Regions from separate parts of the Virgibacillus kimchii genome, predicted to be linked through region 1. Evidence: riboswitches for the same ligand, from Rfam matches in the RefSeq annotation. Region 1 holds a riboswitch; the other holds the start of a gene.
What was found. A riboswitch is a leader RNA that binds a small molecule or an ion and turns the genes downstream of it on or off. The one in region 1 is predicted to bind FMN.
Positions count from the first base shown of each region.

Region 2: it holds a riboswitch for FMN, as region 1 does, so the genes downstream of both, ribE (riboflavin synthase) here and ACZ42C_RS07725 (ECF transporter S component) in region 1, are expected to answer to the same signal.

Region 1 is NZ_AP043951.1:1,506,395-1,510,611, forward strand. Features, by position in the region: gene ACZ42C_RS07715 (FecCD family ABC transporter permease) at 1-578, opposite strand, end outside; gene ACZ42C_RS07720 (ABC transporter substrate-binding protein) at 541-1,518, opposite strand; cobalamin riboswitch at 1,679-1,863, opposite strand; gene ACZ42C_RS07725 (ECF transporter S component) at 1,983-2,558, opposite strand; FMN riboswitch at 2,710-2,859, opposite strand; gene ACZ42C_RS07730 (S8 family serine peptidase) at 2,942-4,217, opposite strand, start outside.
Region 2 is NZ_AP043951.1:3,370,178-3,374,394, forward strand. Features, by position in the region: tRNA gene ACZ42C_RS16255 (tRNA-Asn) at 39-113, shown strand; tRNA gene ACZ42C_RS16260 (tRNA-Thr) at 134-206, shown strand; gene thpD (ectoine hydroxylase) at 455-1,357, shown strand; FMN riboswitch at 1,734-1,884, shown strand; gene ribE (riboflavin synthase) at 2,125-2,727, shown strand; partial or broken gene ribB (3,4-dihydroxy-2-butanone-4-phosphate synthase) at 2,785-3,399, shown strand; gene ribH (6,7-dimethyl-8-ribityllumazine synthase) at 3,438-3,902, shown strand; gene ACZ42C_RS16285 (YwaF family protein) at 4,143-4,217, opposite strand, start outside.

The DNA.
Region 1 (4,217 bases):
TCGTCTCCTGTTAATGCGATCATTAACGAAATCAGGGCACCTAAAAATGAACTGAAAATAACTCCTGTCAATATAATCGTCTCTACCCTCAACGTCCGATCAATACGTTGCGCAAAAAACAGCACAAAAAATACGGTCATAAATGATGCAAGGATACTGAGTACTGGCAATGTAAATGCTCCAAGGAGCGGCAATGACAGGCCGAAAAAGATGGTTACGACGGCCCCAAGGGAAGCCCCGGAGGATACACCCAGTGTGTAGGGATCTGCAAGCGGGTTGCGCAGCAGCCCCTGGAAGGCCGCCCCTGCAATGGCAAGGGAGGCGCCGACCAGTCCGGAAAGCATTACTCTTGGCAGACGGATATTCCATACAATATTGGCATGTGTAGCATCTATAGATTCTCCCGATACCCCAGGAAGGATGTTTGCTGCTGCAATATGGATAATCGTGGAGAAGGGGACAGAAACTGTTCCCATTGATGTTCCCAATAAAATCGTCAAGATTGCCAAAACAGCGAGAAAAACATATGGAAATAATTTACTAGTCTTCGAAAACTTCCGGATAGATGAATTTTGCAAGCGTATCCGCTCCTTCTGCCAGACGAGGTCCCGGACGGCTGATCAGATCAGTATCCACTTGAATTACCTGCTCATGTTGAACTGCTGCGATCTCCTGCCATGCATCCCGGTCCATCAGTTGCCCCACCGGATCTTCTATATAATCATAGGTCAATATGATGACATCAGGGTTTTGATCTACAATTGTTTCCTCACTTAACTCCACCCAGCCGTCCTGGTCGGCTGCAATGTTCTCCGCATTGATCATCGTTAAAATTTGATTCTCAAAGGTATGATTTCCCGGGCTATATATTTCCGGCTCCGGAGAAATTTCAATGTATATACTTTTTACTTCTTCTTCAGCAATTTCCGCTGCTTTTTCTTCCAGTTTCGAAAATGTATCCTGCATGGCAGCAATTATTTCCTCAGCCTCTTCTCTTGTTCCTGTAGCTTCAGCTATCATTTCAATTGATTCATAGACACCGTCAAAATCAGCTGCGTCATTGACCATTAATACATTCAAACCGGATTCCCTTAACTGATCAATACCCTCCGGTGTATTTCCGGGATGAGCTAATATTAAGTCCGGTTCCAGCGAAAGTATCAATTCTAAATTCAATTCCAAACCGCCAATTTTATCTATTTCCAATGTTTCTTCCGGATAATTATCATAGTCGGAGACACCAACTATTCTGTCACCAAGTCCAAGTGCAAATGCGATTTCCGTGTTGCTTGGGATCAGTGAAACGATAGCTTCCGGTGCTTCTTCAATGGTGACTTGCTCTCCATCACTTCCTTCTATCGTTACAGGAAATTCCTCTGCCTCACTTTCCGGCTGTTCGGTCTGTTCTGATTCTGCTTCATTATTTTCTGTTTCTTCATTCTCTGTATCTTCGCCACATCCGGCCAGAACCCCAGCCAGAAGCAGGGTGGTGAATAATAACACATGCAATTTTCTCAATTTTTAATCCCCCTATTTTTGAGTTCTTTTCCTGATTCGCTCATGGGTTTTTGCCCATTAAAAAAACATCTCTTAAAACAGAGATGCTGAATAAGTATAATAGGAATCCACAAAGACTCCTCGTTTATCTTTTCACACACCTCCCTATCCGCGTAGGTCTAAATGGCGCTGGAACAAGGCAGGTCTCCTGACTTATGGCTATATGGATTGTTCCTTCCCGTACACGAGGTACAGTGGATTTTTACAATCTTTTTACCAATTACAGTGGCGGGACCATGTTGGATTTTCACCAAACTTCCCTTTTAAGTCTTGTTTTTAAAAGACACCTTATTCTTAGTCATTATTTAATTTTTACGCTAATTAAAGTATACACCACCGCTCTAAAATAGCAAAATAAAATACAACATAATATGACAAAAAAGCCAGCCTCTTCTGAGACCGGCTTCTGCTATTTTATGATTTTGTTAAGCAATTTCAACGCTCTTTTGCTCAATCCAACGCCGCATTCTTATAAACAATGGAATGAACATTAACCCGACGATAATACCTTTTATAATATTAAATGGAAGGATACCGTACAGTACAGCATAAAATTTCACACTCGTAATATGCATTTCTTCCATTCCCATAAACCATGCATAGACTGGTAAAATAATAAGATAGTTTAGTATACTCATCCCTATCGCCATCACGATCGTACCAACAATCAGACCTGAAACGACGCTCTTTACGCCTTTTCTGAATTTATGGTAAAGAAGTGCTACAGGTACGACAAACATAACTCCCGCCAGGAAGTTGGATATGACGCCAACCGGTTCGCCACCGCCAATTGCCATATAAAGCAGATTTTTGATTCCAACTACGATTACACCGGCCATCGGCGAGAATATAAGGGATGCCATCAGTGCAGGTATATCGCTAAAGTCAATTTTCAAATACGGCGGCAAAAACGGCAGCGGAAAATTAAAGAAAAATAGTACGAGAGATATTGTTCCCAGTAATGCCAGAATAATAAGTTTTAATAGATTTCTGTTTTTCATAATCTTTCTCCTCCATCTTTTTCGATTCCGATCTCGTGATGAAGGAAAAGCCTTTCACTCCATTAAAACATAAAAACCCTAAAGCCATAGGGGGCTTTAGGGAATAATACGTCAATGGAAAACCGGGTACACAAAAATGCACCGATTGGCTCAACATCTTCTCCCATCCAGACTATAACTGTCGGTTCCGGACTTACACCGGATCCACCGTTCAAGCATGCAAGCTTTCACGGGTCACGGACTTAGAGCCATGCAGCTCCTTACCGTCGGTCGGGAATTTCACCCTGCCCCGAAGATTGGAATCGAATATTTAATTTACTTATCTTCATTATACATAATATTATTCTGATTTCAAGGGAAAAGTTTTTCAACACATCCCTCTATTATTCCAGGTTTATAAACAATCTTCCTTCTGCCTGCTGTCTTGTTTCGTTTCTGAATTCATCTATAGCTTTAACTTCAATTACCGCTCCGTCTGCATAAGTGCTGCGCGGGACTGTATAGTATCCCACATAATTTCCTGGCGTTGTTTCCATCATCGGCAATTCGGTAGCATTGGCCATCTGCATGCCGAAGTCGGTCAGCGGCATGTGGATCATAAAGCTGGTACGTAATCCCGGCTCACTTTCAAATTCAATTTTTACCGATTGACCTGTCTCCAGGTGCTGGTCTTCTGTCGGCGTCAAATTCATTATTTCCGGTGCAGTATATTTGGCATAGATGGTAATTGTTTCCTCCATTATATTGCCTGCCAAATCCGTCGCCACAACCTCAATGACATTTTCGCCCTCATCCAGCAGTATGCGATGCGAAAACGCTCCATCCGTCACTGCTGTCTCCTGTCCGTTGACAGTAACTGTATCAAGGTTGGCATCCCATACCGTTCCTTCCACCGTCGCTGTTTCACGATTGGTCATTTCACCATCTTCCGGACTGGCAATCGTCAGTTCCGGTGCTTCGGTATCGAGCGTGACGGTAACAGGTTCGGATTGTTTGGTGGATTCACCTTCAACTATAGAAACAACTCGATAGTCATTTTCCCCTTCAGATAATGCTGTCTGGAATTCAAATGTTCCATCCTCATCAACAACAGCGCTATCCACTTCTTCTTCGTTATTCAATAACTGGATCGTCGTTTCAGGAGAAGCAGTTCCCTCAATGCTAATATCCGTTTCCGTCGTTATAAAGTCCGCTGACGGAGAAGTTATAACAGGATCTTCCACCTCATATGCTACCCGGGCACGAATCATATAGTTCCCTTCTATCTCATTAGCCTGTCTCCAAAGCCCGGTTATATTTTCATAACTTCTTCCTGCATAATCACCATCCACATCACTAGCCAGCGCAGGCGAATATTGATCTGCTCTTGTTTGTACATAAACGATATAAAAATCATCATCGACAATAATGTTTTCATCCCGCAAATCAATGACTGTCCATTCTGTAATATCCCTTATTGCTTCTGCCTCAAAGGGTCCGGCAAGTTTTTCTCCCGGCAATCCATCCTCACCGGTTGCATCCCATATTTCTACAGCAAATTCAGTACTGCCTGGACCGGGCCTTGGAAGGTGTTCATTTTCAAATTGGAAAACACCATCCGTAATGAGCGCTTGATCTCTGTCCTCGGGCAAAGATATTTTTACGGCTGCCCGGTTCCCG
Region 2 (4,217 bases), 1.9 Mb from region 1:
ACTATATAAAGTAATCATATAGTTATATTTATCCATATTCCACAGTAGCTCAGTGGTAGAGCAATCGGCTGTTAACCGATCGGTCGTAGGTTCGAATCCTACCTGTGGAGCCATTTTTATGTTTAAATATAATGCTTCCATAGCTCAGCAGGTAGAGCACTTCCATGGTAAGGAAGGGGTCGTCGGTTCAAGTCCGGCTGGAAGCTCTCAGGTAAACGCTTGTCCTTTAAGGGATGGAGCGTTTTTTTAATTTAATGCTATAACACATTTAGTAATGGTAAGGCGGTAAAATTTCCTATAATTTTAAAACTTTTCTATTTTAGGTGTTTAATTAATAAATAACAGGGTACGTATTGTTATATGGGGTATCTTCAATTGGTATGTCAGTATAAGAGGATTATTTTATGCAGGCAAATTGCCAAGAAAAATTTTCGACGAGGGAGTGTTCGAAATTATGAAAGACCTTTATCCTTCAAGAAAAGGGGATACACCAAAAATTTTGGAAAGAAAGGACCCTGTTGTTCATACGGAAAGATCTAAGGATAATCAGGCGCCCATTACTACAGCACAGTTAGACTTCTATGAAAAGAATGGTTTTTTGCAAATTGAAAACTTCTTTCCGGAAGAAGAAGTTGCAGATCTGCAGAAAGCTATTTTTGAATTGCAGGATGCAAATGAGGATGTGAATTCCGACAAAGTGATCCGCGAGCCGGAAAGTGAAGATATCCGTTCCATATTCCATGTGCATAAAGATGATAATTATTTCAAAGATGTAGCAAATGACCAACGTATATTAGACATAGTAAATCATCTGCTGGGAAGTGATGTATATATCCATCAATCCCGAATTAACTACAAACCCGGCTTTAAAGGGAAAGAATTTGACTGGCATTCCGACTTTGAAACATGGCATGTAGAAGATGGTATGCCGCGAATGAGAGCAGTCAGCCTTTCTATTGCACTATCTGATAATTACACATATAACGGACCGCTGATGCTTATACCCGGGTCCCAAAATTATTATATTAGTTGCATAGGAGAAACGCCGGATGATAACTATAAAAAATCATTGCAAAAGCAAAAGCTTGGTGTCCCGGATAATGACAGCCTGCGTTGGCTAGCCGAACAAGGCGGAGGTATTTCGGTACCAACCGGAAAAGCGGGTTCGATCACTTTATTCGAGTCCAATACGATGCATGGTTCGACGAGTAATATGACACCATATCCGCGTAATAATTTGTTTATGGTATACAATAGCGTGGAAAATCAGCTGGTTGAACCATTTTCAGGCGGCAAGCCCCGTCCTGAATATATTGCTGTGAGGGAGGGAGCTCCATCCTACAGCAGTGCTAAATAAAAAGTGAAAAGAATTTCACCCCAGGAATTCTTATGCTGGCATACATTCGGCTGTCTCAAACATAGGGACAGCCTTTTCTTTTTTTAAACACAGATAAAGGTTTAAACATAACTTTTAAACCGCTCATGATAGATCACTCCAATATCGAACATCCTATTATTCCGCCGTTGATAATTACTGATTCGTAATTCTTTTTACCTCGCAACTAAAGTAAAAAAGCTGATACATCCTTATCCATAAGTAATGTATATAAACTGATCTGCGCCAGAACCTCATTTAATGAGCAATTCCAGAATAGATACTGCCAGTAAAATTTCTCCTCTTGTTTCTTTAAAAAAACAATGCTATATTAATACTGAAAACTAAATATTTTAAAGTATTCCTTCGGGGTCGGGTGAAATTCCCAACCGACGGTGATGAAGCATCAGCTGCTTCTAAGTCCGTGACCCGTGAGGTTATATAACCAAGCGGTGGACCTGGTGAAAATCCGGGACCGACAGTTAAAGTCTGGATGGGAGAAGGAATTTTAGATGAGTAAGCATGGATTGGTGCTGACAGTTACACTTGTTGCGTTTACAAGAGGGTTATTTTTCTGTATCCTTTTGTTGTTTCAGTGTATCCGTGTACCTGTTTTATGTATTTTATATATTGTGCTTATTATCTTAAATTCGTACCTAACAGCCTCTGAAGTGAATTCAGAGGTTTTTTTGTTGCTAAAACGAAGTAGGAGGAAGGAATGCATATATACATTTGCGGGAGGGGTAACTGTGTTCACAGGAATTGTTGAGGAACAGGGAACTATAAAAGAATTGGAAAAAACAGAGGAAAACTCGGTCAAGTTATTAATCAGCGCAGCAAAAGTACTGGAAGATGTAAAAGTGGGAGACAGTATCGCTGTGAATGGCATCTGTCTGACGGTAACAGACTTTTCTACAGAAGTTTTTCAGGTTGATGTCATGCCGGAAACGATGAGCTCAACTTCCTTAAACAACCTGGACAGAGGTTCAGGAGTAAACTTGGAACGCGCTATGAAAGCAAATGACCGGTTTGGCGGTCATGTTGTTTCCGGCCATATAGATGAAGCCGGAACGATTATAAGAAAAGAACGAGCGAAAAATGCTGTTTATTATGATATTGAAACGACGGAAAATTTTTCGGAATTGCTGCTGAAAAAAGGGTCGATTACAGTGGACGGTATTAGTTTGACTATATTTAACGTGGAGAATAATATTTTTACCATCTCATTAATTCCCCACACCTTCGATAATACGATAATGGGAAATAAAGAAGTTGGGGATCTTGTAAATCTGGAATATGACATGCTGGGGAAATATGTTCAAAATATGCTTAAACACCACCCCGGGAAATAAGCTGGTTATTCGTATTGAGTGGTAAAATTCAACCAGCATGAGAGGAGTTTAATAGAAATGTTTCATACGATTCCGGAAGCAATCACTGATTTGAAAAAAGGAAAACCGATTATTGTGGTGGATGATGAAGACAGAGAAAATGAGGGGGATTTGCTTGCATTATCCGAAAAAGCGACACCGGAATTAATTAATTTCATGATAACTCATGGAAAAGGGCTTGTTTGTATGCCGATAACAAAAGCATTAGGTGAAAAGATGGATTTTCCTATGATGGAAAAGAAAAATACAGATCCATTGGGTACAGCTTTTACGGTAAGTGTGGACCACATAAACACGACTACCGGAATTAGTGCATGGGAAAGAGCCGAAACAATAAAGGCTATAACACGTGCTGATGCAAAGCCTGAAGATTTTAAAAGGCCTGGCCATGTATTTCCGCTAATTGCTAAAGATGGTGGGGTGCTGGCACGCCCCGGGCATACGGAGGCAGCAGTCGATTTAGCCGTACTTTCCGGATCGTTTCCTTCAGGGGTTATATGCGAGATCATTAAAGATGACGGAACAATGGCAAGAGTTCCCGACTTAAAAGAAATGGCTGCGGCTTTTAATTTAAAATTAATTAGCATTGAAGATTTAATTGCACATCGGGAAAAGATGCAGTATATAGAGAAAATCTGATGATATACATTCTGTGAAAGGAGTAGACATCCATGGGTAAAGTAATTCAAGGTAGTTTGGTAGGAACGGACCTGCAAATAGGAGTAGTTGTCAGCCGGTTTAATGAGTTCATTACGCAAAATCTGTTAACAGGTGCGCAGGACACATTAAAGCGGCATGGGGTAAAAGAGGAGCAGATGGATGTTGTTTGGGTGCCGGGTGCATTTGAGATACCGCTGGCTGCTCAAACACTGGCAATGAAGGAAGAATATGATGCTGTTATTACGCTTGGTACGGTGATCAGAGGTGCTACAACACATTATGACTATGTATGCAGTGAGGTGTCAAAAGGAGTTGCGAATGCATCCCTGGAAAGTGGCAAACCGGTTATATTTGGTGTGCTTACGACAGAAACAATTGAGCAGGCAGTGGAACGAGCTGGTACAAAAGCAGGCAATAAAGGTGCAGAAGCTGCAGCTGCGGCTGTAGAAATGTGTAATGTTTTGAAAGAGATTTAAGTAATAGTGTTTTTCAACCTGAAAAGAAGTAATTACCCACCTTTTTAAACAAGGTAACAAGTAATTACTTCTTTTTTTGTTTTAAATAAAGAATATCTGCGTTGTAAAACCCAGTAATTTAATGGTACTGGGAATTTATTTGTTAAAATGATGCCAGAAGAATTTCCAAGTATGGGCAGACGTCAGCTTCTCCATACAAAGATCACTTCTGCTGTATCTTCAGCTTTGATAAAATATTTCTTATTCCCGCTGGCCTACCAGTTTATAAATGGCAAATGAAATTAAAAACACGATAAATCCAACAATAACCAGATT